4 regions of the Variovorax sp. UC122_21 genome follow, and region 1 is predicted to be linked to each of the others. Evidence: predicted binding sites of a transcription regulator. Region 1 holds the regulator's gene; each other region holds the start of a gene.
The links. Region 1 encodes sigma-54, which starts transcription at its own class of promoters, with help from an activator protein. Its sites were predicted from a motif close to TGGCANGNAANCTGCTTT; they were not measured.

Region 1 (7,281 bases):
TGTACTTCGTGCAGGCCGGCGCCTTCCGCACCACCGAGGACGCCGAGGCGCAGCGCGCCAAGCTCTCGCTGATGGGCGTCGAGGCCCGCGTGACCGAGCGCGAGCAGGCCGGCCGCACCGTCTACCGCGTGCGCGCCGGTCCGTTCAACAAGAAGGACGACGCCGACCGCCTCAAGGAACGGATGGACGGCGCCGGCCTCGACTCGGCGCTGGTGCGCGTCCAGCGCTGAGCGCCGTCCGGCCGGGGGAGGGCGCCGCCGGGTGGCCCCCCACGGCAACGGTCATGGTTTTTCTTTAAGCTTCGCCGCGGTCCGCGCCGCCCCCGGGTTTCCCGGAGCCCCGAGCACCGCGCGCGGGAACTCCGCTTCACCGGCCCGGCTCAGTCTGCCGTCTACCAACTGGAGAGCTCTTTCCCATGAAACGTCGTGATTTCTCGCTGGCCGTCGCCGCTGGCTCGCTCGGCCTGATGGCCCACCTGCCCGCGCAAGCCCAGGCCCGCGCGCCCAAGGCCGGCACCGAATACCTCGTGCTCGACAAGCGCGTGCCGGTCGACGCACCGGCCGGCAAGATCGAGGTGATCGAGTTCTTCTCGTACAACTGCCCGCACTGCAACGACTTCGAGCCCGCGCTCGAGGCCTGGGCCAAGAGCAAGCCCGCCGACGTGGTGCTGCGCCGCGTGCCGGTGCCCTTCGTGGGCAACGACGTCGAGGCCAAGCAGCGCCTGTACTACGCGCTCGAGGCGATGGGCAAGGTCGACGAATACCAGCCCAAGGTCTTCAACGCGATCCACGCCCAGCGCCAGAACGTCAACGGCGACGCCAACATCGTGGCCTGGGCCGAGAAGAGCGGCCTCGACGCCGCGAAGTTCAAGGAACTGTTCACCTCCTTCGGCGTGGCCAGCAAGGCCAAGCGCGCCTCGCAGCTGACCGATGCCTACAAGGTGGCCGGCGTGCCGGCGCTGGCCGTGGCCGGCCGCTGGTACGTGGATGGCGAAACCGCCGGCAACATGAACAAGGCGCTGTCGGTCACGAACTACCTGATCGGCGAAGCCCGCAAGGGTTGACAAGGGCGTGAATAAACCTGCCGCGCGCCCCGATCTCGCACCTGCGGTCCTCACCGTACAGAGTACGGCTCCGGCCTTCGGCGCGACCTCGGGGCGCTCGCGACGGTTTCTTCACACCTTGTAGCCGCTCCGCCGCCGGGAGGCCGGAATCCCGTCGAGGGTTCCGGGGCGGCCAAGCCGCCATCCGGCGGAAACGCGGGTCCATCCCGCGAGGGGCCGCAACCCGGGTTCGCCGTCCCGGGGCTTTTTCATCCGCGCGCATGGGTCTGGCGCGATGGGCCGCATACAATGCAGAGCAAGTTTCGTGCCTCTATGACATCGCACTCTCACCCCACCTCCTCCCTTCGCCGCACCGGTCGCCTCGTGCTGGCCGCGCTGCTGCTGGCCGGCTCCGCCGCCACGGCCCTGGCCGAAACGGCCGACCGGACCAAGCCGATGAACATCGAATCCGATTCGATGCGCTACGACGATCTCAAGCAGACCAGCGTCTTCACCGGCAACGTGGTGGTCACCAAGGGCACCATCATCATCCGCGGCGCGCGCATCGACGTGCGCCAGGACCCCGAGGGCTACCAGTACGGGGTGGTCACCGCGGCGCCCGGCAAGCTCGCCTATTACAAGCAGAAGCGCAACGGCAACGGCGACGAGTGGATCGAGGGCGAGTCCGAGGTCATCGAGTACGACAGCCGCGCCGACAACGTCAAGTTCATCCGCCGCGCCGTCATGCGCCGCCTGGTCGGCGCCACGCCCAACGACGAGAGCAGCGGCGCGCTGATCGTCTACGACCAGGGCAACGACACCTACACCGTCAACGGCTCGACCGTGCCGCCGAACGCCGGCGTGTCGGCGCCGGGCGGCGGCGGCCGCGTCAAGGCCATCCTCACGCCGAAGTCGGCCGCGCCCGCGGCACCCGGTGCCTCGGCCCCGGCCACGCGCCGTCCCGCGGCGCCGACGCCCACGCCGGCCCCGGGCGCCGGCCTGCGCCCGAGCACCACGCTCAGCGGCGAAGCGGAAGAACGCAAGTGATCGAAGCCGCCGGAACCCAGGAAGCCAACGGCGTGCCGGGCAGCCGCCTCGTCGCGCGCGGCCTGCAGAAGAGCTATGGCAGCCGCAAGGTGGTCAAGGACGTCTCGCTCGACGTGCAGAAGGGCGAAGTCGTCGGACTGCTCGGGCCCAACGGCGCCGGCAAGACCACCTCGTTCTACATGATCGTCGGGCTGGTGCGCGCCGATGCGGGCGAGATCTCCATCGACGGCGAGCCGATCGCCCACATGCCGATCCACCGCCGCGCGCGCATGGGCCTGAGCTACCTGCCGCAGGAGGCCTCGATCTTCCGCAAGCTCACGGTCGAGGAGAACGTGCGCGCGGTGCTCGAGCTGCAGCGCGAACCCGATGCCAACGGCCGGCTGCAGGCGCTGTCGAAGCCGCGCATGGAAGAGCGCCTGTCGGAGCTGCTGGCCGACCTGCGCGTCGACCACCTGCGCGATTCGCCCGCGCTCGCGCTGTCGGGCGGCGAACGCCGCCGCGTCGAGATCGCGCGCGCGCTGGCCACCCAGCCGCGCTTCATCCTGCTCGACGAACCCTTCGCCGGCATCGACCCGATCGCGGTGATCGAGATCCAGCGCATCATCAGTTTCCTGAAGGAGCGCGGCATCGGCGTGCTCATCACCGACCACAACGTGCGCGAGACGCTGGGCATCTGCGATCACGCTTTCATCATCAGCGACGGCCATGTGCTGGCACAGGGCACGCCCTCGGAGATCGTCGACAACGCCGAAGTGCGCCGGGTCTACCTGGGCGAGCACTTCCGGATGTGATGAAGCTCGCGCCAGTCATTTGCTGAGGGCATGAAACAAGGCTTGTCGCTGCGCGTTTCGCAGCATCTCGCGCTGACACCTCAGCTGCAGCAGTCGATCCGGCTGCTGCAGCTCTCCACGCTCGAACTGAGCCAGGAGGTCGAGCAGATGCTCGACGAGAACCCCTTCCTCGAGCGCACCGCCGAGGAAGCCGCGCGCGAGGAATTCGGCCTCGACGCCGCCGACACGCCGGCGCCGCGCGAGGACACCGAGCGCGAGGCCGAGAGCGACTACGCGAGCGCCGCGCCCTCGACCTCGACCACGTCCACCGAGACCGCCTCGTCGTCCGAGGCCGAGCCGGCCCTCGACTCGCCCGAGCGCGAGCCCGACTGGGAAGGCGACGGCACCGTCGACATGGCGCCCGACGACAGCGAATGGGGCAGCGACGCGCCCGCGCGCAACAACAGCAGCACCGGCGACGACGAGCGCGCCGATGCCACCGAGCTCGCGCGCAGCCAGGAATCGCTGCAGTCCTTCCTGCACCGCCAGGCGCTGAGCCTGCGGCTCAACGAGAACGACAGCGCCGCGCTGCGCTTTTTGATCGAGTCGCTCAACGACGACGGCTACCTCGAGGATTCGCTGCCTGCGCTGGCCTCGGGCCTCGCGGGCGACGACAACGACCAGTTCGACGAACTGGTGCACCACTTCCAGGTCGCGCTGGGCCTGCTGCAGAGCCTGGAGCCCGCGGGCGTGGGCGCGCGCGACCTCGGCGAATGCCTCGCGATCCAGCTGCGCGCGCTGGCCGACGAGGACGAGACCGAGGACGAGGAGCTGGTGCGCAAGACCGCGCTGGCCATCTGCAAGCAGCCGATGGAGCTGCTCGCGCGGCGCGATTTCAAGCGCCTGGCCACGCTCACGCGAACCAACGAGGAGCTGGTGCGCTCGGCGCTGCAGATCATCGCGCGCCTGGAGCCCAAGCCCGGCCGCCGCTTCGTCGACGTCGAGCGCAACATCGTCATTCCCGACGTGATCGTGACCAAGACCGGCCGCGGCACCAATGTGAAGTTCCGCGTCATGCTCAACCCCGAGGTGATGCCGCGGCTGCGCGTGCACGACATCTACGCCGGCGCGCTCAAGTCGCACAAGGGCGAGGGCAGCCAGGCGCTGTCGCAGCGGCTGCAGGAGGCGCGCTGGTTCATCAAGAACATCCAGCAGCGCTTCGACACCATCCTGCGCGTGAGCAACGCCATCGTCGAGCGGCAGAAGAGCTACTTCGTGCACGGCGAGCTCGCGATGCGCCCGCTGGTGCTGCGCGAGATCGCCGACGAGCTCGGACTGCACGAATCCACCATCTCGCGCGTGACCACCGCCAAGTACATGTCCACGCCCTTCGGCACGGTCGAGCTCAAGTACTTCTTCGGCTCGGCGCTGGGCACCGAGACCGGCGGCAATGCCTCGAGCACCGCGGTGCGCGCGCTGATCAAGCAGTTCGTCGGTTCGGAGAGCGTGAAGAAGCCGCTGTCGGACAGCCAGATCTCCGAGATGCTCAAGGAGCAGGGCATCGAGTGCGCGCGCCGCACGGTGGCCAAGTACCGCGAGGCGCTGCGCATCGCGCCCGCCAACCTGCGCAAGGCCCTGTAGAAAGCCGCCGATGGCCCGACGCCTGCTGTCGCGCTGTGGGCTCTGGATGTTCGCCCTCGCGGCCACGCTGCTGGCCGCCGGCTGCGCGAGCTTGCCCGACCAGGCCCCGCGCGCGCCCACCCAGGCCATCGCCGTGTCGAAGGACACCGCGCTCGGCCGCATCGCGCTGGCCGCGCAGCCCGATCCCGACCTCAGCGGCTTTCGCCTCATGCCCGGCGGCGACTTCGCCTTCGACACCCGCATCCAGCTCGCGCGCCGCGCCCAGCGCACGCTCGACGTCCAGTACTACCAGATTGAGAACGACGAGACCGGCCGCTACCTGCTGCGCACCCTGCGCGACGCCGCGCAGCGCGGCGTGCGGGTGCGCGGTGCTGATGGACGACCTCTACACCTCGGGCGAGGACGAGCTGCTGCGCGGCTTCGCGGCCACGCCCAACGTCGAGCTGCGCCTGTTCAACCCCTTCCCGGCCGGCCGCGGCAGCCTGCTCGCGCGCTTCGGTGCCTCGCTGTTCGACTTCAACCGCGTCAACCGGCGCATGCACAACAAGCTGTTCATCGCCGATGGCGCGATGGCGGTGGCGGGCGGGCGCAACATCGGCAACCAGTACTTCCGGCGCACCGCGGGCGAGAACTTCATCGACCTCGACACCTTCGTGACCGGCGCGCTGATCCCGCGCCTGGGCAGCCTGTTCGACCAGTACTGGAACAGCCCCTACGTGCGGCCCGTCGAGTCGGTGGTGGCGAGCGCGCTGCCTGCCGAAGAACTGCGGCGCCGCTTCGAGGCCGCCACCGGCCCCGACACCACGCCGCCGCCGCCGAAGCCCGCGCCCAACGACCTGCTGGGCTACGGCCCGATCGCCGAGGACCTCGACGCCGGCCGGCTCGGCCTGATCTGGACCACGGCCGAGGCCTATGCCGATTCGCCCGACCGCGTGATCGGCAAGACCGCCTCGTACGGCGGCGTGCCGCTGCTCGATGTCGACAGCGTGCGCTACAACGTGGTCGAGCAGATGCGCCGCGCGCGCAGCGAGGTGACCATCGTCTCGCCCTACCTGATCCCGGGCGCCGCGGGGCTCGAGGCGATGAACGAAATCCGCCGGCGCGACGTGAAGATCAGCGTGGTGACCAACTCGCTCGCCGCCACCGACGAGCCGCTGGTGCACACCGCCTACCGCCGCTACCGCCCCGACATGCTGCGCCTGGGCGCCGAGCTCTACGAACTGAGCACCAACCGCACGCGTCGCAGCGTGCGGCTGGGCCTGTTCGGCACCTCGGTCGGCCGGCTGCATGCCAAGTCGGCCGTGATCGACCGGCGCATCCTGTTCGTCGGCTCGATGAATTTCGACCCGCGCTCCGAGGTCCACAACACCGAGATCGGCCTATTCATCCGCAGCCCCGAGATGGCGCAGCAGGCGCTGAAGCTGCTCGAGGTGCTCAAGCAGCAGGGCGCCTACCGGTTGCGTTTCGCCGAAGGCAGCGACTCGCGGCTGGAGTGGATCAGCGAGGAGGCGGGCAAGACCACGGTGCTGAGCGAGGAGCCCGACTCGGGCTTCTGGGACCGCACGATGCTCGAGCTGCTGGCGCCGTTGACGCCCGAAAGCCTGCTCTAGGAACCGGCCTCAGGTCCCGCGCACCGCCGACCACACCAGCCGCAGCCCCAGCAGCCCCATCACGCCGCCGGCCGCGCGGTCGATCCAGGTCTTGTAGCGCAGGTAGGCCGAGCGCGGCGCCGCCGACGACAGCGCGAGCGCGACGATGGCGTACCAGCCGGTCTCGATGCAGAAGATGACGGCCGGCACCGCGAGCGCCAGCACCAGCGGCACCTCGCGCGGCAGGAAGGCCGCGAAGATGCTCGCGTAGACCACGGCCGTCTTCGGGTTGCTGACCTGCGTGGCCAGCCCGAGCAGGAAGGTGCGCTTGCCGCGGCCGCCCGATGCCGCGGGCGTGCCCACCTCCGGCGCCATCGCGAGCGGCTGCCGCGCGCCGCGCCAGATGCGGATGCCGAGGTAGACCAGGTAGGCACCGCCGAAACCCTTGATCGCGAGGTAGAGCGCCGGCACCGCGAGGAACGCGGCCTGCAGCCCCGCGAGCGCCGCGATCGCGAACACCAGCCCGCCCGCGCCCATGCCGAGCGCGGCCGCGAGGCCGTCGGCGCGCGAGGCCACGGCCGTGCGCGCCACCATCACGAAGCTCGGGCCCGGGCTCATCGCGCCCACGGCCATGGCGCCAGCGATGCCGAGCAGGGAAAGGGTGGTGTCGATCATTGGAGGTGCTCTCTTTCGGAACTCATGGCTGCACGTTGACCGCCTCGACCTGCACCAGCAGCTTCACCTTGTTCTCGAAGCCGAAGTTCAGCCCCCAGGTGATGCCCCAGTCGCTGCGCTCGACGGTGGTCTCGAAGTCGCCGCCGCAGACCTGGCGGTTGATCAGCGGGCTCAGGTAGCAGTTGAAGCGCACGGCCTTGAGCGTGACGGGTTTGGTCTGGCCCATCAGCGTGAGCGTGCCGGGCACCTCGGCCACCTTGTCGCCGCTGAAGGCGATGCGCTCGGCGACGAAGCGGCCGGTGGGGAATTCGGCGACGTTGAAGAAGTCCTTGCTCTGCACGTGCCGGTTCAGCAGGTCGACGCCGGTGTTGATCGAGCTGATGTCCATGGTGATGTCGACCTTGCCGCTGGTGCCGGCGGCATCGATCTGCACCGAGCCGTCCTTGGTGCTGAAGCGGCCGCGGTTGGTGGTGGTGCCGTAGTGGCCCATCTCGTACATGACGAAGGTGTGGGTCGG
Region 2 (7,281 bases), 3.0 Mb from region 1:
TTGAGGATCGGCTGCTCGCCGAGGTAGAACTCGATCATCTTCGGCACGTACGGGTAGATCGACTTGTCGTCGGCCACGCCGGTGCCCACGGCATTGCAGATCACGACGTTGCCGTCGCGGTAGGCGCGCATCAGGCCCGCGCAGCCCAGCGTGGAGCTCGGGCGGAACACCTCGGGGTCGAGGAAGTCGTCGTCGACGCGGCGGTAGATCACGTCGACGCGCTTCGGTCCGCGCGTGGTGCGCATGTAGACGAAGTTGTCCTTGACGAACAGGTCCTGGCCCTCGACCAGCTCGACGCCCATCTGCTGCGCGAGGAAGGCGTGCTCGAAGTAGGCGCTGTTGTACATGCCGGGCGTGAGCACCACCACCGTGGGCTCGGCCGTGGCGGCCGGCGCGCTGGCGCGCAGCGTTTCGAGCAGCAGGTCGGGGTAGTGCGCCACCGGCGCGATGCGGTTCTGGTTGAACAGCTCGGGGAACAGCCGCATCATCATCTTGCGGTTCTCGAGCATGTAGCTCACGCCGCTGGGCACGCGCAGGTTGTCCTCGAGCACGTAGTACTCGCCGTTGCCGCTGGCGTCGGGCGCGCGCACGATGTCGATGCCCGAGATGTTCGAGTAGACGTTGTGCGGCACGTTGACGCCCATCATCTCGGGGCGGAACTGCGCGTTGTTGAGGATCTGCTCGGCCGGGATGATGCCGGCCTTGATGATTTCCTGGTCGTGGTAGACGTCATGCAGGAAGCGGTTGAGCGCCGTGACGCGCTGCACCAGCCCCTTCTCCATGCTGTCCCACTCGTGCGCCGGAATGATCCGGGGCAGCAGGTCGAACGGGATCAGCCGCTCGGTGCCCGAGCCGTCCTCGTCCTTGGCGCCGTACACGGCGAAGGTGATACCGACCCGGCGGAAGATCATTTCCGCCTCTTCGCGCCGCGAACGCATCACCTCACCGGGTTGCTTCGCCAGCCATTGGTCGTATCGCTTGTAGTGCTGCCGGATCGCGGCTCCCGCATAGGGGAGCTGCTCATACATCTCATCGAATTTGTGCATGGAACGACCAATCTCCTTGAGCCATAGCTTAGCAAGTTCGAGGCCAGTAGAACCCCTGATGCCAAGCCCGGCCAGGCGACGGTCGGATTTATTCGCGCGCTTCGGGAACGGGTGCCTCGTCGGCCGCGCGCTTGTTGCGCGGCGACAGGAAAGCCTTGATGCGCTCCCCGCTCTCCTCGCCGTAGAGGCTCGCGACCGAGGACTCGCGCTCGGCATCGAGCTGTTCGCGCCGGCTGCGTCCGCGCGCCGCATGCACGAGCTGCTTGGTGCGCGCCTGGGCCTCGAACGGGCCGCGCGCGAGCCGCTGGGCCCACTCGATCGCCTCGGCGCAGGCCTCGCCGGCCGGCACCACCTTGTTGACCACGCCCCAGCCGTGCAGCCGCCGCGCCGTGCAGGGCTCGTCGTCGAGCAGCAGCTCGAGCGCGGCCTGCGGCGGCAGCGCGCGGGCCAGCGAATCGGTGGCGCCGCCGTCGGGCGTCAGGCCCATGCTGACGAAGGAGGTGAAGAACTTCGCGTCCTCGGCCGCCACGACCAGGTCGCAGGCCAGGGCCAGCGAGAAGCCGCCTCCGGCCGCCGCGCCCTCGACCGCGGCGATGACCGGCTGCGGCGCCGCCTCGATCGCGAGGATCCAGTCGTGCAGCGCCGCCAGGTGCTCGTGCTGCTCGGCGGCCGGCAGCCGGCGCTGCCGCGACAGGCGCCGCAGGTCGCCGCCGCCGCTGAAATGTTCGCCCTCGCCGCACAGCACGATGGCGCGCACCGTGCGAAAGCCCGCGGCGTCGCGCATGACCTTGGCGGCGGCGCGATAGACCGAGGGGCTGAGCGCATTGCGCGCGCCGGGGTTGCTCAGCGTCAGCACCAGCACCGGGCCGTCGCGGTGGGTCTTGAGCCGCGCGGCGGAGCTGCCGCCGACGTGGCTGCTGGTGATGGCCGGAACGGCGGCGGTCATGGCGCGGTGCCCGCGGGCGAGCGCGGGAAGAAGATCGGGCGGTGGTGCGATGTCATGTGTCCCCTCGATGCGTTGTCCCTGGCTACAACGCATGGGACGCCGTGCCGCGCGACCTCGCGAGGGTTCGTCCGGCGGGTTTTTAACAACTAGTTCACAGTTTTAACCCCAACAGATCGCAGTGCCGCCGGCCGATGCTGCCAGTAGCGAGGCGCGCGCTCGCGCTCGCAGCCCACCTCGGCCGGGCTGGCGCTGCGCCAGTGCGCGGCGCCGCAGCGCACGTTCTCGACCAGCCGCACGTCGCGCTCGGCATGGCGCGCCACCACCTCGGGCACCGGGTGGCCGAAGCGGTTGCGGTAGCCGGCCTGGACCAGGCCGATGCGCGGGCGCACCGCGTCGAGGAAGGCGGCGCTCGAGGAGGTCTTGCTGCCGTGATGCGGCACCAGCAGCACGTCGGCGCGCAGCCGTTCGGGCAGGCGCTCGAGCAGCGCGGCCTCCTGCAGCCGCTCGATGTCGCCGGCCAGCAGCGCGGTCGCGCGGCCGTTGCCGATGCGCAGCACGCACGAGATGGCATTGGGCCGCGTGAAGAACAGGTAGTCGCCGGCCTGCGGATGCAGCAGCTCGAAATCCACGCCGTCCCAGGTCCAGCGCTGGCCCGCCTCGCAGCGCCGCGCGGGGCGCTGCGACTGCAGCGGGTGCCCAGCCTCGATCGAACTCAGCAAGCCGGCGCGCGGATGCGTCGCGAGCACGGCGCTCGCGCCGCCCGTGTGGTCGCTGTCGCGGTGGCTCAGCACCAGCAGGTCGAGCCGCTCGCCCAGGGCGCGCAGCAGCGGCACCAGCACGCGCTGGCCGGCGTCGCTCTCGAGGCTGTAACGCGGGCCGCTGTCGTAGAGCAGGCTGTGGTTCGCGGTGCGCACCAGCACCGCGTTGCCCTGGCCGACGTCGGCCGCGAGCAGTTCGAACTCGCCGAGGGCAGGACGCGCCGGCTGCCACAGCAGCACCGGCAGCAGCAGCGGCAGGCCCAGCGCGCGCAGCGACCACGGCAGCCGCATCGCCACCAGCACGCCGCCCGCCACGCCGCAGGCCGCCAGCCACGTCGGCGGCGCGGCCATCGAGACGCTGGCGAATGGCAGCGCCGCGAGCCACGACAGCAGCAGCCCCAGGGCCCACACCGCGCGCGCCGCGAGGTCCCACAGCGGCGCGGCGACGTTGCCGAGCATCGCCAGCGGCGTGATCACCAGCGTGACCCAGGGGATCGCGACCAGGTTGGCCACCAGCCCGACCAGCGACACCTGCTGGAACAGCAGCAGGCTCAGGGGCGTGAGCGCGAGCGTGATCGTCCACTGCTCGCGCAGCAGCCGCCACAGCCGTGCGCGCAGGCCCGCTCGCGTGTCGCCGGGCAGCCCCGCGTCGGTGGCGAACAGCACGCCCACCGCCACGAAGCTGAGCCAGAAACCGGCCTGCGTCAGGGCCCAGGGATCGAGCGCGACCACCACCGCCGCGGTCAGCAGCCAGCCGTGCGGCCAGGGCCAGCGCCGCCCGGTGAGGCGCAGCAGCGCGACGGTCGCGAGCATCCAGACCGTGCGCTGCGACGGCACGCCCCAGCCGCTGAACAGCGCATAGAGCGTGGCCAGCAGCACGCCGCCCACGAGCGCCGCGCGCTGCGCCGGCAGCCGCAGCATCAGCGGCGGACTGCGGCGCCAGAGCGCGCCGACGACGTGCGCGGCGAGCCACGCGAACAGGGTCACGTGCAGGCCCGAGATCGACATCAGGTGGGCCACGCCGGTGGCGCGGAAGACGTCCCAGCCCTCGCGGTCGATCGCGCCCTGGTCGCCCGTGACCAGCGCGGCGATCACGCCCGCGCCGAAGCGCTCGGGCACGCGTTCGAAGATGGCGTCGCGCACGGCCTCGCGTGCGCGTTCGATCGGATGCCGTCCCGTGGGGCCCAGCCGCGCGGGCGCCTCGTCGCGCGCGCCGATGCGCACATGGCCGCTGGCGCGCAGGCCCTGCTCCCACATCCACAGCTCGCTGTCGAAGCCGTGCGGATTGCGATGGCCGTGCGGCGCCTTGAGGCGCACGGTCAGGCGCCAGCGTTCGCCGGCATGCACCGGGCTCTCGGGCCAGGGCGCGGGCGCGGATGAATCGGCGGGGCCATCCCAGAGGCTGGCGCCCTCGGCATACCAGCCGAGCGCGATGCGGTCGGGCACCGCGGGCGATCCGGTGCTCGCAGGGTCGGCCCAGCGCGCGGACTCGACGGCGAAGCGGAAGCGCGTGCCGGCCTCGCCACGCTGCGGCATCTGCGACACGACGCCCACAAGCTGCAGGTCGCGGCCCTCGAGCGCGGGATCGAGCGCGCCGGCTGCATAGACCGTGGCGCGTGCGCCCGCGAGCCCCGCGCCGATCGCCGCGCCGGCCAGCGCGGCGCAGGTCCAGGCGATCCACGCACGACGCGGCACGTGCCACGCCACCCGAAGACCCGCGATGCCCGCGAGCAGTCCACCCGCGTAGACCATGCCGTCCCACAGCTGCGGCTGCCGCAGCTGCAACGCCACGCCCGCGAGCGCTGCCGCGAGCGCGACGAAGGCGCAGCGCGCGCGCACGAAGGCATCGGATGCGCCTCGCTCCCCCTTGGCGACCATGATGCAAACCCTCCCCCAACGACGCTCCGTGGCGCGCTAATTGCTTTGTCTTCTGGGCTAGTATGCGTCTCACCAGAGACATCTTTTCGATGCAATCTGCCAGTACTGCACACAAAAACGCATGTCCATCCACGCCGCGCTCCACCACGTCACCCACTACAAATACGACCGCCTGGTGCAACTCGGCCCGCAGGTCGTCCGGCTCCGGCCGGCGCCGCATTGCCGCAGCAACGTCATCTCGTACTCGTTGCGCGTCGAACCGGCGGAGCACTTCGTCAACTGGATGCAGGACCCGTTCGCCAACTACCAGGCGCGGCTCGTGTTCCCCGAGAAGACGCGCGAATTCAAGGTCACGGTCGACCTCGTGGTCGAGATGGCGGTCTACAACCCCTTCGACTTCTTCCTCGAGCCGCAGGCCGAGAACTTCCCGTTCAAGTACACGCCCTCGCAGGCCGAGGAGCTCGCGCCCTATCTCGTCACCGAGGAACCCACGCCGCTGCTCGCGGCCTACCTCGACAAGATCGACCGCAAGGAACAGCGCACCATCGACTTCCTGGTCGGCATCAACCAGCAGGTGCAGCAGGACGTCAACTACCTGATCCGCATGGAGCCCGGCGTGCAGACGCCGGAAGAAACGCTCACCAACGGCAGCGGTTCCTGCCGCGACTCGGGCTGGCTGCTGGTGCAGCTGCTGCGCCACTGCGGCCTGGCCGCGCGCTTCGTCTCGGGCTACCTGATCCAGCTCACGCCCGACGTGAAGGCGCTCGACGGCCCGAGCGGCACCACGGTCGACTTCACCGACCTGCACGCCTGGTGCGAGGTGTTCCTGCCGGGCGCCGGATGGATCGGCCTCGATGCCACCTCGGGGCTTCTGGCCGGCGAGGGCCACATCCCGCTGGCCTGCACGCCCACGCCCTCGAGCGCGGCGCCCATCGAGGGCGGCGTCGACGAGTCGAAGGTCGAGTTCGGCCATGACATGAAGGTCACGCGCATCTACGAATCGCCGCGCGTGACCAAGCCCTACACCGAGGAGCAATGGGCCGAGGTGCTGGCGCTGGGCGACGCGGTCGACACGCGGCTCAAGGCCGGCGACGTGCGCCTCACGATGGGCGGCGAGCCCACCTACGTGGCCACCAGCGACCGCGACGCGCCCGAGTGGAACACCGACGCGCTCGGCCCCACCAAGCGCGGCTATGCCACCGAGCTGGTCCACAAGCTGCGCGCCGAATACGGCCACGGCGGCTTCCTGCACTTCGGCCAGGGCAAGTGGTACCCGGGCGAGCAGCTGCCGCGCTGGGCGCTGTCGATCTTCTGGCGCGCCGACGGCCAGACGCTGTGGCACGACCCCGAGCTGTTCGCCGACGAACGCTTCCCGACCCACTACACCAGCGAGGACGCGCGCCGCTTCACCAGCCTGCTGGCGCGCAAGCTCGGCCTGACCGACCGCTACGTGCAGCCGGGCTTCGAGGACATCTACTACTACCTCTGGCGCGAACGCCGCCTGCCGGTCAACGTCGACCCCTTCGACTCCAAGCTCGACGACGAACTCGAACGCGTGCGCCTGCGCCGCGTGTTCACGCAGAAGCTCGACGCGGTGATCGGCTACATGCTGCCGATCGAGCCCGGCAACGCGAACCGCGACGCGCCCGCGCTCGAGGGCCCGGCCTGGAAGACCGGCCCCTGGTTCCTGCGCGACGACCGGCTCTACCTGATCCCCGGCGATTCGCCAATGGGCTACCGCCTGCCGCTCGACTCCCAACCCTGGGCCAGCAAGGGCGACTACCCCTACCTGATCGAGCGCGACCCGACCGCGGCGCGCGACGCGCTGCCGAGCGCGGCCGACTACCGTGCGCGCTACACCGTGGGCGCGACCGGCGGCACCGGTGCCGACCTGGGCGCCGTACCCTATGCCTTCGGCACGCCCGCGGCCGTGCCCGCCGCGCTGCGCATGCAGGGGCCGGGGACCGGCACCGGTGAAGGCCCGGGCGACGGCAATGCTGCCGATTCCGATGCCGACGCCACCTTCGACACCGCCGCCACGCGCCAGCCGCTGCGCGGCGAGTCGGCTCACTGGGTCACGCGCACCGCGCTGTGCGTCGAGGTGCGCGACCCGCGCCGCGCCAACGGCCCGGCGGCCGAGAAGAAGGGCAGCGCCTCGGGCGTGCTCTACGTCTTCATGCCGCCGCTGGCACGCCTCGAGGACTACCTGGACCTGGTCGCCGCCGTCGAAGCCACCGCGCGCGAACTCGGCGTGCGCATCGTGATGGAAGGCTATCCGCCGCCGCGCGATCCGCGCCTGAAGATGCTGCAGGTCACGCCCGACCCCGGCGTGATCGAGGTCAACATCCATCCGGCCCACAACTGGAAGGAACTGGTCGACCACACCGAATTCCTCTACCAGGCCGCGTTCGAGACCCGGCTGTCGGCCGAGAAGTTCATGACCGACGGCCGCCACACCGGCACCGGCGGCGGCAACCACTTCGTGATGGGCGGCGCCACGCCGGCCGACAGCCCCTTCCTGCGCCGGCCCGAGCTGCTGGCCAGCCTGCTGCTGTACTGGCACAACCATCCCTCGCTGAGCTACCTGTTCTCGGGCATGTTCATCGGCCCGACCAGCCAGGCGCCGCGCGTGGACGAAGCGCGCAACGACCAG
Region 3 (7,281 bases), 2.7 Mb from region 1:
CGGCGGCCGAGGACGACGCGGTCGCCTGAGGCACCGGGCCATGCAGCTGCCGGCCGCCACCGATGCCGCCTGGCACGCGGCCCTGGCACGCCGCTTCCCCGAACTCGGCGCCGGCCCGCTCGCCGCGCTCGCCGGCGCGGCCCGTCGCGAGACCCTGGCGCCGCACGCCGTGCTGCTGGCCGCGGGCAGCGCGTGGCGCCATGCCTTCTGGGTCGAGCGCGGGCTGCTGCGGCTCTATTACCTCGACGCCGAGGGCCGCGAATCGAACAAGAACTTCCATGCCGAGGACGCCTTCGTCTGGCCCGTGACGCCGCTGCTGCGCGACGAGCCGGCGGCCTTCTTCATCGCCGCGCTCGAGCCCGCCGTGGTGCGCTGCCTGCCGTGCGAGGCGCTCGACGCGGCGGTCGCGCCGCTGCCCTCGTGGACCGCACTGCGGCTGGCGGCGCTGGCGGCCCTGTTCGACGACAAGCTGCGGCGCGAGCAGGCCTTCCTGCAATGCGACGCGCGCGCCCGCTACGCGGCGCTGCTGCGCGAGCGGCCCGACTGGGCGCGGCGAATTCCGCTGCGCCATCTCGCGTCCTACCTCGGCATGACCGATGTCTCGCTGTCGCGGCTGCGCGCGGAGATGGGACTTATCGCAGGTTAAGGCGGGCCGGGGCGGCGCGCGCCACAGTCGGCGCATGCCGTCACGCACCTCACCGATCTCCTTCGCGCTGTTTTCCGCCGGCTGGAGCCTGCACGGCCTCGCCGTCTTCGCCTTCGGCCTCATGGCCGGCTTCTTCTGGACCTACGGCTTCAACGTCAGCCTCGCCACGGCGCACATGGACGGCGCGAGCTATGCCGTCGTGCAGTCCAGCCTCAACCGCCATGTGCGGCATGCGATGTTCTTCGGCTTCTTCTTCGGCCCGCCGGTGCTGTGCGCGCTGGCGCTCGCGGCCGGCCGGGATGAATGGCGGCGCGGCTGGTTCGGCCTGCTCGCGTTCGCGGGCGTGCTCTATGCGCTGGGCATCGTGCTGTTCACCGCGCAGGTGAACCTGCCGCTCAATGCGTACACGGAGTCGTGGGACCCGCGGGCCCTGCCGCCCGATTGGGCCGAGACGCGGGCACGCTGGAATGCCGCCAACCTCTGGCGCTGCGCGGCCAGCGCGCTGGCCTTCGCCTTGTCGATCGCGGCGCTCGCGCTGCGTGCGCGGGCTGTCGCCGATGCAACTGCCGCGCGCGTTCCGGTCACGGACGCGACGGACCGGGCAGGGAGCGCTTCGTAGAGTGGGCTCGACCCATTCTGGTCGACAAGGAGAGTCCCCCTCTCGAAGGAGCATCCGATGCTAGACACCATCCAGGCCTTGAATCGAACGGCCGCATTCAACCGCTGGGCCGGCTTCGAGGTCGTGCGCGCGGAGAACGGCGAGGCCGAGCTGCGCATGGCATGGCGCGAGGCCGACATGGGCCAGTACGCCGGCTTCCTGCATGCCGGCATGATCGGCGCGCTGCTCGACACCGTCTGCGGCTTCGCGGCCGCCACCGTGGCGGGCCGCGTGCTGGCCTCGCACTTCTCGGTCGATTGCATGGCGCCCGCGCTGGGCCGCGTCTTCGTGGCGCGCGGGCGCGTCGTGAAGGCCGGGCGCAAGCAGGTCTTCACCGCCGCCGAGCTGTTCGGCGAGGCCGAGGACGGCACGCTGAAGCTGCTGGCCACGGGCAGCACGATCCTGGTGCCGGTGCCCGACGACAAGGGCTGAGGCCTTCAGCGCGCGGCCGTCAGGGCCGCCGCGGGCGCCCGCTGCGGCGCCTGCTTCTCCCGCATCGGCAGGCCGAACAGCGGCCGCAGCCAGCGCACGCGGCGGATCAGCGCGTCGTTGAGCAGCCAGCAGCCGCCCAGCGTGGCCGCGAGGATCAGCGCTGGCTCGAGCACCGGGCCGAGCGCCAGCGGCGCCAGCCAGACGATCGCCAGCACGATCAGCGTCTGGTGCAGCATGTACCAGGGATAGACCGAGGCATTGGCCCAGCGCAGCCAGGGCCAGGGGCGGTTCAGGTGGCGGTGGCCATGGCCGAGGAGGGTGGCGACCGCGGTCCAGAGGTAGAGCGAGCGCAGCACGGCGTTGACCTCGTCGGGCACGCGGCCGGCGCCCAGCGTGCGCGCCGCGATGTAGGCGCCGACCACCGCCACGGCCAGCGCCAGCGACACGCGGCGCAGCCGCTCGAGCTCGCGCCAGATGCCGCTGTCGGCGCCCATCCAGTAGCCGTAGAGGAAGACGGTGAAGTAGATGCTGTGCAGGAAGGGGTCGCGCACCAGGTCGTGGGTCGGCGGGTAGTGCGGCGCCAGCAGCAGCGTGAAGGCCGCGAGCGGCAGCGCCGGCAGCAGCAGCAGCCAGCCGCCGCGCAGCCCGTTGAAGGCCCGGCGCAGCGCCTGGCCCGGGCCCGAGCGCCACAGCGGCAAGCTGAGCGCCACCGCGGCCGTGTAGACGAACAGGTACGGCAGGTACCAGAGGTGGTTCCAGGTGATGCCGAACTCGGCGCCCGCGAAGGCGCCTTTCGGCCAGGGCTGGCTCATCGGCAGGTAGCGCGCGAGGAAGGCGCCGAAGCCCGGCGCCACCAGGCCGTGGGCCACGCCCTCGGCGTAGGCCTGGTACGGCACGACCACCGCCATGCCGAAGGCCAGCGGCAGCATCAGCCGCAACCCGCGGCCGCGCAGCAGCGCCGCCGTGCCCTGGTGGCGGCTCAGGAAGGCCAGCGAGACGCCCGAGATCAGGAACACCAGGTCCATGCGCCAGAGGTTCAGCAGCCGCATCGGCCATTGCAGCCACTCGGCCGCATGCGGGCTCTTGAGGTGCCAGGGCCAGTCGGCCACGTAGTACATCGCCACGTGATAGACGATGACGAGCAGGAAGGCGAGGGCGCGCAGGGCGTCGATGTCGTGCCGGCGCGCTTCGGCGGCCGGCGGGACGGGGTTGCGTGGAAAACGGTCGGTGGGCATGAAGGCTCCTGGATCGGGGACTGAACGAGCGGCCATGGTCCGGGCCCGGCGCGACGACGGCGCGGCCGGGGGACGGATCGCGGGCGCTTTGTGACGAGCGGTGGCCCCGGTGGGACGAAACAGGGGGCGAAATCCGTCCCCCGGGCCGCCCCTGTCGCCCCATTCGTCACGTGGATCGCGACAATCGCCCGCCATGGCCGGCCCGCGCAAAGACCTCTACCACCGCTACGAACCGATCCGCCGCTACGTCGAGGTCGGCTTCTGGATCGTCGTGATGGCGCTGCAGGCGCTGTTCAACACCACGGTGGCGATGGTCGACGCGCGCTCGCGCGCGGTGCCGCGCGAAACCTGGGAGATCGTGGTCTGGGAAGGCTCGAGCCATCTGGTCCTGCTGCTGCTGGTGCCGGCCATCGTGGCGCTGGAGCGGCGGCTCTCGCCGCTGGCCTCGCTCGCGCCCGGCAGGCTGGTGCGCTACCTGGCCTGGCATCTCGCGGCCAGCGTGGCGTTCAGCCTGGTCCACGTGATGGCGATGTTCGCGCTGCGCTCGCTGGCCTATGCCGCGGCCGGCGAGCACTACGCGTTCGGCGGCTGGGCCGCGCAATGGGGCTACGAGTACCTGAAGGACGTGCGCGCCTACGTCTCGATCGTGTTCGGGATCTGGGCCTACCGGATGTTCATGCTGCGCTGGCAGGGCGAGGCGCGCGTGCTCGACGCGCCGGACGAGGCGCCTGAAGGGCCGCAAGGGCCGCCACGCCCGGCCGATGCCGAGCCAGCGCCGGCCGCGGACGCGCCGCCGCCGCCCGCCGAACCCGCGCCGCCGCCGGCGCCCGCGCGTCCCGAGCGCTTCCTGGTGCGCAAGCTGCGCCGCGAATTCCTGATCGCCGCCGGCGACATCGACTGGCTGCAGGCCGAGGGCAACTACGTCGGCCTGCACGTCAACGGCCACGACTACCTGCTGCGCGCCACGCTGACCGACTTCCTGACCCAGCTCGATCCGGCGCTGTTCGTGCGCGTGCACCGCAGCCACGCGGTCAATCTCTCGCGGCTGCGCGAGATCGAGCCGCTCGACGGCGGCGATGCCCGGCTGCACATGCACGACGGCAGCACCGTGCCGTGCAGCCGGCGCTACCGCGAGGCCCTGCGCGGCGCGACGGCCTCCTGAACCGCCGCGCGGGTGCTTCATGCACCGTCAGGCGGCATCCGTTCCGGTGCGTCGCGCCTGCCCATCGGGCTCATTCGGCCCCATCTCGGCCCGTTTCGCACCATTGACGAGCTTGCAGGCACCATTTTTGCTTCATTGGCCCGCCGTCCTGCTGAATTCAGGTGCGGCGCACCAAATCAATCCAAAAACCAGCAAGAAGCTCCAATGGACGCACTCAAACAGGGCGCAGACGCGCTGTTCATCCTTCTAGGCGCGATCATGGTGTTGGCCATGCATGCGGGATTCGCCTTCCTCGAACTCGGCACGGTCCGCAAGAAGAACCAGGTCAATGCGCTTGTGAAGATCCTGGTCGACTTCTCGGTCTCGACCATCGTCTACTTCCTCGTCGGCTACGGCGTGGCCTACGGCACCCACTTCTTCGTCAGCGCCACCGAGCTGTCGGCCAGGAGCGGCTACGACCTGATGAAGTTCTTCTTCCTGCTGACCTTCGCGGCCGCCATCCCGGCCATCATCTCGGGCGGCATCGCCGAGCGCGCCAAGTTCTGGCCGCAACTGATCGCCACCGCGGTCATCGTCGGCTTCGTCTATCCCTTCTTCGAGGGCATCGCCTGGAACAAGCACTTCGGCGTCCAGGAGTGGATCGCCTCGGTCACGGGCCATGAATTCCACGACTTCGCGGGCTCGGTGGTGGTGCATGCCGTGGGCGGCTGGCTCGCGCTGCCGGCCGTGCTGCTGCTGGGTGCGCGGCGCAACCGCTACCGCGGCGACGGTTCGCTGGCCGCGCATCCGCCGTCGAACATCCCCTTCCTCGCGCTCGGCGCCTGGGTGCTGTGCGTGGGCTGGTTCGGCTTCAACGTGATGAGCGCGCAGACCATCGACAAGATCTCGGGCCTGGTGGCCGTCAACTCCGTGATGGCGATGGTCGGCGGCACGCTGGTGGCGCTGGCCATGGGCAAGAACGACCCCGGCTTCGTCTACAACGGCCCGCTGGCCGGGCTGGTGGCGGTGTGCGCGGGCTCCGACCTGATGCACCCGATCGGCGCGCTGGTGGTGGGCGGCGTGGCCGGCGCCATCTTCGTCGCGATGTTCACGCTGACGCAGAACAAGTGGAAGATCGACGACGTGCTCGGCGTCTGGCCGCTGCACGGCCTGTGCGGCACCTGGGGCGGCATCGCGGCCGGCATCTTCGGCACCCAGGCGCTGGGCGGCCTCGGCGGCGTGAACTTCGGCGCGCAACTCATCGGCACCGCCATGGGCGTGGTCTGGGCGCTGCTCGGCGGCGCCGTGGTCTACGGCGTGCTCAAGAAGACCGTCGGGCTGCGGCTGTCGCAGGAAGAGGAATTCGACGGCGCCGACCTCTCGATCCACCACATCTCGGCGACGCCGGAGCGCGAAGTCAACTGGTGAACGGTTCGCGGCGGGGGGCGGCTCAGCACTTCTGGAAGCGCGGGCACTCGGCCACCGCGCGGATCGACACCACCGTGTTCTCGCCCTCGAGCCGGCGCGAGACGAACTCGACCGGCGTGCCGTCGGCGATGTCGGCCACGAGCTTGCGGTCGGCCAGCCTGAAGGTCTGGGTGGTGAACGGGATCTTCGAGCGCGGCGGGATCTTCAGGTGCAGGTACAGCTTGCCGCCGGGCTCCTCGTGCGAGGACATCAGGCGCGCGCGCGTGTAGACGGGGTCGGTCTTCGGTTCCTGCGCGGCGACGCCCGCGAGCGCGAGCAGGGCCGCGGCGGCCAGGACCAGGCGGGACAGCGGCGGGAAGGGCATGTGCGAACTCCTCGTCGAAGGGGGCGGAAATGCCATTGTCGAAGCGCCAACCTTCGGCCAAGCCAAAGATGCGTTCGCCCGCACCCGCCACGCGACCGCGCTTCGGCACAATCGCGCCCCCCGCAGGAACACGGAGGACGGGAGATGGCGAACGACACGATCGAGATCCGGCGCTTCGATGTCCATGCGGACGATGCGTCCGAATGGGCGCGCTTCCACCGCTACCGGCGCATCCGCGACGAGGAGCTGCACCCCGGCGAGCCGCAGTCGGCCGATGCCGATTTCGAGCACGACGCGCGGCGCCGCATGCCCTTCCACGAGGCCGAGCGCTTCGTCGCGCGCGAGGGCGACGACCTGGTCGGCAACCTCATCGTCTGGCGGCGCCGGCCCGACGCGCCGAACAGCGAGCCCTTCGCCTTGCACGCGGAGGCCTGGCTCGGCGTGCTCGGCGCGCACCGGCGCCGCGGCATCGGCAGCCGGCTGCTCGTGCCGCTGCTGGCCTTCATGCGCGCGCACGGCAAGACCGTCGCCACGATGAACACCTTCTACCCGCCGGGCCATGCCTTCCTTGAAGCCTCGGGCGCGGTCCTCAAGCACCGCGTGGTCGAGAACCGCATGCGCATCGACGGCCTCGACGCGGCCGAGCTCGCGCGCTGGAAGGCGCAGGGCACGGCCGGCGGCGCGCTGCGCTTCGAGATCCATCCCGGTCGCACGCCGATGGCGCGCCTCGCGCAACTGCTGGCGCCGTTCTCGGACCTGTTCAACGACATGCCGCTCGGCGAACTCGAGCTGCCGCCCGCGCGCTACGAGCTCGACGGCTACGCCAACTGGTACCGCGAACTCGACCGCAGCGGCGGCGAGCACCACCTGGTGCTGCTGGTCGACGCCGACGGCACGCTGGCCGCGATGTGCGAGGCGCACTGGGACCCGCGCACCCCCGAGCGCCTGCACCAGCGCCTGACCGGCGTGGCGCGCGCCTGGCGCGGCCGCTCGCTGGCCAAGGCGGTGAAGGCCGCGATGCTCGAGAGCGTGCGCGCGCTGCATCCGGAACTGCGCACCGTCGCGACCTACAACTCGGAAGCCAACGCGCCGATCCTCGCGATCAACCGCCGGCTGGGGTTCGAGGTGCATCGGCGGCAAGGGGTCTATCAGCTGGGGGTCGAGGCGCTGGCGGAATGCCTGGCGCGGCGCGGCGAATTGGCGGCCTGAAGCGCAAATTGCGCCGATACGCTTCAGATTTGAAGCGTATCGGGCCGGAACCGGTGCCCAGCACGAACGCGCCGCCTGTAGCAAACTCGCGCGACCCCGTTCCCGCCCGAGCCGCCACACCCCACCATGACCCAATCCCCACCCGCCCTCGAAGTCCTCCCGCGCGAC
Region 4 (7,281 bases), 1.5 Mb from region 1:
TCGCCGCCACCATCGACACGCCGCGCGGGCCGGTGCGGGTGGTCAACGGCTACTTCGTCAACGGCCAGGCGCCGGGCTCCGACAAGTTCGCCTACAAGATGAAGTGGCTCGACGCGTTGCGCGAGTGGCTGCGCGCCGAACTCGCCGCGAATCCGAACCTGGTGCTGCTGGGCGACTTCAACATCACGCCCGAGGACCGCGACAGCTTCGACCCGGTGGGCCTGAAGGAAACCATCCACCACACGACCGAGGAGCGCGACCATTTCAAGCAGTTGCTCGGCCTGGGCCTGACCGACAGCTTCCGGATGTTCGAACAGCCCGAGAAGAGCTACTCGTGGTGGGACTACCGCATGCTCGGCTACCAGAAGAACCGCGGACTGCGCATCGACCACGTGCTGGTGAGCGACGCGCTCAAGCCGCAGGTCAGGGGCTGCGTGATCGACCGCGTGCCGCGCAAATGGGAAAAGCCCAGCGACCATGCGCCGGTGGTGCTCGATGTGGATCTCGGTGGCTGAGGCAAGGAAGCCCGGCGTGGCGATCGCCAGGACAGCGACCGTCGCCTTGCTGGCGCTGTCGCTCGCGGCCTGCGGCGTGTTCGACAAGAAGACCGCGAGCGGCGGCGAGACGCCCGCGAGCCCCGGCACCGCCGCCACCGCGCCCGACGACGGCCCGCCCGCGAAGTCCGAGGTGCCCACGGTGCGCCTCATCACGACGCAGACGCCGGTGGTGCGCGCCTACCGCAAGATCGGCGCGCGCCACATCTACACGAAGTACGCGCAACGCATCTACAAGGGCAAGATCCCGCCGCTGGTGTACGCGGTGGTGGTGGTCGAGACGGACATCGACGCGAGCGGCAAGGTCACGGGCGTGACCTTCAGCCGCATTCCGAGCCATGCGCCCGAGGTGCCGCCGATGATCGAGGAGCTGATCAAGGCGGCCTCGCCGCTGCCCAACCCGGGCAAGCTGGGCGGCCACACCTACATCGACACCTGGCTCTGGGACAAGAGCGGGAAATTCCAGCTCGATTCGCTGACGCAGGGGCAGCGCAGCCGCTGAAGCATCGGCGGGAAGGAAGACGAGCCGCGCGGCGCCGAGGCCGCGGGCTCGCCTGGCATCACTCGATGCCGAGTTCCTGGATCTTGCGCGTGATGGTGTTGCGCCCGATGCCGAGCTTCTGCGCGGCCTCGATGCGGCGGCCGCGCGTGCTCGACAGCGCCGTGAGGATCAGACGCGATTCGAAGCGGCGCGACAGCACGTCCCACACGTCGGTGCGGCCGGCCGCGAGCAGCGCCTGGGCCTCGGCCTCGAGGCCGCTCTCCCAATTGCCGGAAGCGTCGGCCGGCGCGTGCGCCGCGACGGCGGGTGCAGGCACCGCGCTGTCGATCGCCGTCCCCACGAAAGGCGTGGACGCATGCGGCGCCACGGGCACGGCGGCTGTCGCATGGGCCACGGGCTCGCCCGCATGGCTGTCGGGCGACAGCATCGGCGCGCCGCCGGTCGCGAGCACCTCGGGCGGCAGGTCCTTGGCCTCGATCAGCTGCGCCGGCGCCATCACGGTCAGCCAGTGGCAGATGTTCTCGAGCTGGCGGACGTTGCCGGGGAAGTTGAAGCCCCGCGAGCTTGGCCAGCGCCGCATCGGAGATGCGCTTGGGCTCGACGCCGAGCTGCCGCGCGCTCTGCTGCAGGAAGTGGCGCGTGAGCGCGGGCACGTCCTCGCCGCGTTCGCGCAGCGCGGGCAGGCGCAGGCGGATGACGTTGAGGCGGTGGAACAGGTCTTCGCGGAAACCGCCGAGCTTCACGCGCTGCTCGAGGTCCTGGTGGGTGGCCGCGATGACGCGCACGTTGGCCTTGACCGAGTTGTGGCCGCCCACGCGGTAGAAGTGGCCGTCGCTGAGCACGCGCAACAGGCGCGTCTGCAGGTCGAAGGGCATGTCGCCGATTTCGTCGAGGAACAGCGTGCCGCCCTCGGCCTGCTCGAAGCGGCCGCGCCGCATGGTCTGCGCGCCCGTGAAGGCGCCGCGCTCGTGGCCGAAGAGTTCGCTCTCGAGCAGGTCCTTGGGAATGGCCGCGGTGTTGATGGCGACGAAGGGGCCGTTGGCGCGCGGCGAGTGCTTGTGCAGCGCCCGCGCCACGAGCTCCTTGCCCGAACCCGATTCGCCGGTGATCAGCACCGTGACGTTGCTCTGCGACAGCCGGCCGATGGCGCGGAACACGTCCTGCATCGCGGGCGCCTGGCCGAGCATCTCGGGCGCGGCGACCATGCGTTCCTCGGCCACTTCCTCGCGCTGGCTCTCGTCGACGGCGCGGCGGATCAGCTCGACCGCGCGCGGCAGGTCGAAGGGCTTGGGCAGGTATTCGAAGGCGCCGCCCTGGAACGCCGAGACGGCGCTGTCGAGGTCGGAGAAGGCCGTCATGATGATGACCGGCAGGCCCGGATGCTTGGCCTTGATCTTGTCGAGCAGCTCGAGCCCGGAACCGCCGGGCATGCGGATGTCGCTCACCAGGACCTGCGGGCCCTGCTGCTCGTCCTCGGCGGCCTGTTCGAGGGCCGCCAGCACTTCGCGCGTGTTGGTGAAACTGCGGGTCGGGAGGTCCTCCCGAAGCAGGGCCTTCTCCAGCACGAAGCGGATCGATTGGTCGTCATCAACTATCCAGATCGGCTTCATGCATCTCCTTGTTGCCGGTGGCTGCTAGGGCAGCGGAATCAATATCTTGAAATCGGTTCGGCCCGGGACACTGTCGCACTCGATCACGCCGTGATGCTGTTGCACAAAAGTCTGTGCGAGCGTCAAACCCAGCCCTGTACCACCCTCCCTGCCCGACACCAGCGGATAGAAGATTCGGTCCTTGATCGCGTCCGGCACGCCCGGTCCATTGTCGATGACATGCAATTCCAGTGCCAATCGATACCACTGCTTGTTGAAGATCACCTGGCGCGCGACCCGGGTCTTGAAAGTGATGCACGCATCGCCGGCCGCGCGACGCTCGGCCAGGGCCTGCGCGGCGTTGTGGACGATGTTGAGCGTGGCCTGGATCAGCTGCTCGCGGTCGCCGCGGAACTCGGGGATCGAGACGTCGAAGTCGCGCTCGATGTGCAGGTCGCGCGGGAACTCCGCGAGGATCACCGAGCGCACGCGCTCGCAGACCTCGTGGATGTTCACGTCGCCCACCACGTGCGGCCGGCGGTGCGGCGCCAGCAGGCGGTCGACCAGCGTCTGCAGCCGGTCGGCCTCGTGGATGATGACCTGGGTGTATTCGATGAGGTCGCGCGACTCGACCTCCATCTGCAGCAGCTGCGCCGCGCCGCGGATGCCGCCGAGCGGGTTCTTGATCTCGTGCGCGAGGTTGCGGATCAGTTCCTTGTTGGCCTGCGCCTGGTCGAGCAGCCGCTCCTCGCGGTCCTGCCGCACCTGGTGCTCGAGCGGCAGCATCTCGACGATCAGTTCGCCGGCCTTCTCGCCCTTGGCCAGCGTGACCTGCACCGGCATCAGCTCGTGGTTGACGCGGCGCAGGAAGGCCTCGTAGCGCAGGGTGGCGAAGTCGTTGGCGCTGGCGCCGTCGATGGCGGTGCGCAGCACCTGGGGTTCGTGGAAGCAGGCGCCGAACTGCGAGCCCTCGAGCGTGCGGCGCGAGGTGCCGAGCGCGTCTTCGAGACCGGCATTGGCGAACAGCACCGAGCCCTTGCTGTTGACGACCGCGATCAGGGTCGACAGCAGGTCGAAGGCCTGAAAGCGCGGACTGGCGCTTGCCGCCTTCTTTCCGAAAGCCATGGAAATCCTGTGGTGTTCGTCCTGCCGATGCAGGAACGGGTTAGTTCTTGGGAGCCGGCAGCCGGCTGATCTCGCGGCGGATGCCGGCGATGTCGCTTTCGTTGCGGGCCAGTTCGGCCTTCATCTCGGCCACGCGGTCGAGGTACTTCTGGTAGTTGCGGCCTTCGCTGCCCTGCTTCTCGGGCTCGCCGTTGTTGTATTCCTTCTGCAGCTCGGCCTGGCGCGATTCGGCCTTGCGCAGTTCGGACTCGAGCACCGAGCGCGCCTCGCCGTCGCGCGCGCGCTGGTCGGCGCCCTCGACGCGCGGGCTGCCGGCCGGCGAGCGGGACGCGGAAGTCGAGCCCGCGGCACCGCCGAGCGCGGCGCGCGAGGCGCCCTGCACGACGGTGACGTTGCCGCCCTCCATCACCTTGCAGCCGCGCTGCTGCGCGACGGTGGCGTTGTTGGTGTATTCGTTCCCGCAACGCCAGACGCGCTCCTGCGCGAGCGCCGGCAGGGCGAACAGGGAGGCGGTCAGCAGGAGAAGTGGTGCGGCGGTCTTCATGGGATCTTGGGGGCCTCGAGGGTCCGGGAGAGCGCGAAAAGGCGCATTTTCATGCAATTCGACGCCTCCGATGCCAGGATGTTCCGGCCCCGATGAAAAGGACGGCCGAGGCCGTCCTTTCGTGTTACTCCGAGCGGGGAAACCGCGATCAGAGCGAGTAGTACATGTCGAATTCGACCGGGTGCGTGGCCATGCGGAAGCGCGTCACTTCCTGCATCTTCAGCTCGATGTACGCGTCGATGTAGGCATCGGTGAACACGCCGCCCTTGGTCAGGAACGCACGGTCCTTGTCCAGGTATTCCAGGGCCTGGTCGAGGCTGTGGCAGACGGTCGGGATCAGCGCGTCTTCTTCCGGCGGCAGATGGTAGAGGTCCTTGCTCGCGGCTTCGCCCGGGTGGATCTTGTTTTCCACGCCGTCGAGACCGGCCATCAGCAGCGCGGCGAAACCGAGGTACGGGTTCATCAGCGGATCGGGGAAGCGCGCTTCGACGCGGCGGCCCTTCGGGTTCGCCACGAACGGGATGCGGATCGAGGCCGAGCGGTTCTTGGCCGAGTAGGCCAGCTTCACCGGGGCTTCGAAGCCGGGCACCAGGCGCTTGTAGCTGTTGGTGCCGGGGTTCGTGATGGCGTTCAGGGCACGGGCGTGCTTGATGATGCCGCCGATGTAGTGCAGCGCGAAGTCCGAGAGACCTGCGTAGCCGTCGCCGGCGAACAGGTTCTTGCCGTCCTTCCAGACCGACTGGTGCACGTGCATGCCCGAGCCGTTGTCGCCGACGATGGGCTTGGGCATGAAGGTGGCGGTCTTGCCGTAGGCGTGGGCCACGTTGTGGATCACGTACTTCTGCAGCTGGACCCAGTCGGCGCGCTGGATCAGCGTGCTGAACTTGGTGCCGAGTTCCATCTGGCCGGCGTTGGCCACTTCATGGTGATGCACTTCGACCGGGATGCCCAGCGATTCGAGCACCAGGCACATTTCCGAACGCATGTCCTGGAAGCTGTCGACCGGGGGAACCGGGAAGTAGCCGCCCTTGACCGCGGGACGGTGGCCGGTGTTGCCGTGCTCGTATTCCTTGTCGGTGTTCCACGAGGCTTCTTCGGAATCGATCTTCACGAAGCAGCCCGACATGTCGTTCTTCCAGCGCACGCCGTCGAACACGAAGAATTCGGGTTCCGGACCGAAGTAGGCCGTGTCGCCCAGGCCCGAAGCCTTCATGTAGGCTTCGGCGCGCTTGGCCAGCGAACGGGGATCGCGCTCGTACGGCTTGCCGTCGGTCGGGTCGATCACGTCGCAGGTCAGGATCATCGTGGTCTCTTCGAAGAAGGGATCGATGTTGGCGGTGTTCGGGTCGGGCATGAGCTGCATGTCCGAGGCTTCGATCCCCTTCCAGCCGGCGATGGACGAGCCGTCGAACGCGTGGCCCGAGCTGAACTTGTCTTCGTCGAAGTGCGACACGGGCACGGTCACGTGTTGTTCTTTACCGCGGGTGTCGGTGAAACGGAAGTCGACGAACTTGACCTCGTTTTCCTTCACGAGCTTCATGACGTCGGCGACGGTCTTTGCCATCAATTTCTCCTGAGTTGGATGGGTGGTTGGGAATACAGGGATGCGGGATGCAGTTTCTGTGCCATTGTCGCCTGCGATCAACAGCCGTCGGCGGGCACTTTGGAGGCCTGAAACTCGGCCGAATTCACCAAATTGGTGCCATCGAAATCAACGCACCAATTCTGGGCCAAGTTGCGCATTAAAAGTGTGCAGACCTTCGATGAGCTGGCCATAGGCCGCGTCGAGCAGTTCCGGGTCGCCCTTGACGCCGAGCTCGATATGACGGCCGTACTGGGGGTGATCGACGCTCGGCAGGCTGAAAACCTTGATGCGCGCATGGCGTGCCTCGATCGCCTGCATCAGGGGCGTGAGGGTGGCTTCCATGGCACCGAAAACGATCACGGACTTCTCCATGACCCGGCTCTGGACGAAAAGATCGGCATAACGGGTGTCGAGCACCGACTCGATCATCGGCCAGGCCATGACCGGGAAACCGGGCACGAAATGGACGTCGTCGACGCTGAAGCCCGGGATCTTGTTGTAGGGGTTGGCGATGATCCGGGCGCCCTCGGGAAACACGCCCATGTTGAGCCGGTGGATGTTGTCGGGCCGGTCGGGCTCGTAGGCCACGCCCTGCTCGCGCGCCGTGTCCTGCATGCGCTCGCGGATCAGCAGCTCGGCCTCGGGATGCAGCGCCAGCGGCACGCCCAGCGCCTTGGCGGCGCACTGGCGGGTGTGGTCGTCGGGCGTGGCGCCGATGCCGCCGGTCGAGAAGACGACGTCGCCCGAGGCAAAGGCGCGCGCCAGCGCGGCGGTGATGCGCTCGGGTACGTCGCCCACGTATTCGGCCCAGCCCAGTTGCAGGCCGCGCGCCGCGAGCAGCTCGATCACCTTGGGCATGTGCTTGTCGAGGCGCTTGCCCGAAAGGATCTCGTCGCCGACGACGATCAGGCCGAATTCACGGGTCATGGGGATTTCCATTGGGAGAGAACGGCCTGGTCGGCCTCGATGGCGGCGGCGTCGCCCGGGATGGCGGCCGCCGCGGCGGCTGCGCGCTGGCCGCGCAGCTGCGCCAGCGCATCGAGGCAGTAGTGGCCGAACCACAGGGCCGAGAAGGCGAAGACCAGGGTGTAGATCCAGATCGCGAGCGGCACCAGCACGAAGAAGGCGGCCGCGAACAGCAGGCCCGAGGCCCAGACGATGCTCGGCGCCGCGCCCAGGTAGCCGCAGAGCACGCCGATGCACAACAGCGGCAGCCGGTGCGCGCGCAGCAAGGTGGCGCGCTCCTCGGCGCTCGCATGCTCGGCCAGCGCGTCGAAGCTCATCACGCGGTAGGTGAGCCAGCCCCAGATCAGCGGCGGCAGGATCAGCACCAGCGGGGGAATCAGCCACAGCGGCATCGAGACCACGAGCGCGAGCAGCGC

Region 2: ACHMXE_RS22840 (DUF2126 domain-containing protein) is a predicted target of sigma-54. The motif match lies at 4,658-4,675, and genes of this name have one in related genera.
Region 3: ACHMXE_RS21310 (ammonium transporter) is a predicted target of sigma-54. The motif match lies at 4,250-4,267, and genes of this name have one in related genera.
Region 4: glnA (type I glutamate--ammonia ligase) is a predicted target of sigma-54. The motif match lies at 5,925-5,942, and genes of this name have one in related genera.

Annotation. Positions count from the first base shown of each region.
Region 1 covers NZ_CP172004.1:5,808,894-5,816,174, reverse strand. The annotation lists gene ACHMXE_RS40100 (SPOR domain-containing protein) at 1-230, shown strand, start outside; gene ACHMXE_RS40095 (thiol:disulfide interchange protein DsbA/DsbL) at 416-1,063, shown strand; gene lptA (lipopolysaccharide transport periplasmic protein LptA) at 1,376-2,089, shown strand; gene lptB (LPS export ABC transporter ATP-binding protein) at 2,086-2,880, shown strand; gene ACHMXE_RS40080 (RNA polymerase factor sigma-54) at 2,911-4,500, shown strand; partial or broken gene ACHMXE_RS40075 (phospholipase D family protein) at 4,511-6,110, shown strand; gene ACHMXE_RS40070 (LysE family translocator) at 6,120-6,764, opposite strand; gene ACHMXE_RS40065 (YceI family protein) at 6,787-7,281, opposite strand, start outside.
Region 2 covers NZ_CP172004.1:2,214,603-2,221,883, reverse strand. The annotation lists gene ACHMXE_RS22855 (circularly permuted type 2 ATP-grasp protein) at 1-1,046, opposite strand, end outside; gene ACHMXE_RS22850 (oxepin-CoA hydrolase, alternative type) at 1,135-1,992, opposite strand; gene ACHMXE_RS22845 (DNA internalization-related competence protein ComEC/Rec2) at 2,139-4,628, opposite strand; gene ACHMXE_RS22840 (DUF2126 domain-containing protein) at 4,750-7,281, shown strand, end outside.
Region 3 covers NZ_CP172004.1:1,880,537-1,887,817, forward strand. The annotation lists gene ylqF (ribosome biogenesis GTPase YlqF) at 1-29, shown strand, start outside; gene ACHMXE_RS21285 (Crp/Fnr family transcriptional regulator) at 41-646, shown strand; gene ACHMXE_RS21290 (anthrone oxygenase family protein) at 681-1,265, shown strand; gene ACHMXE_RS21295 (PaaI family thioesterase) at 1,323-1,736, shown strand; gene ACHMXE_RS21300 (acyltransferase family protein) at 1,742-2,971, opposite strand; gene ACHMXE_RS21305 (LytTR family DNA-binding domain-containing protein) at 3,165-4,133, shown strand; gene ACHMXE_RS21310 (ammonium transporter) at 4,338-5,540, shown strand; gene ACHMXE_RS21315 (hypothetical protein) at 5,563-5,904, opposite strand; gene ACHMXE_RS21320 (GNAT family N-acetyltransferase) at 6,049-7,113, shown strand; gene ACHMXE_RS21325 (succinylglutamate desuccinylase/aspartoacylase family protein) at 7,240-7,281, shown strand, end outside.
Region 4 covers NZ_CP172004.1:4,356,331-4,363,611, forward strand. The annotation lists gene xth (exodeoxyribonuclease III) at 1-515, shown strand, start outside; gene ACHMXE_RS33215 (hypothetical protein) at 532-1,056, shown strand; partial or broken gene ntrC (nitrogen regulation protein NR(I)) at 1,115-2,666, opposite strand; gene glnL (nitrogen regulation protein NR(II)) at 2,691-3,770, opposite strand; gene ACHMXE_RS33230 (hypothetical protein) at 3,811-4,314, opposite strand; gene glnA (type I glutamate--ammonia ligase) at 4,463-5,878, opposite strand; gene ACHMXE_RS33240 (competence/damage-inducible protein A) at 6,026-6,826, opposite strand; gene ACHMXE_RS33245 (EI24 domain-containing protein) at 6,823-7,281, opposite strand, start outside.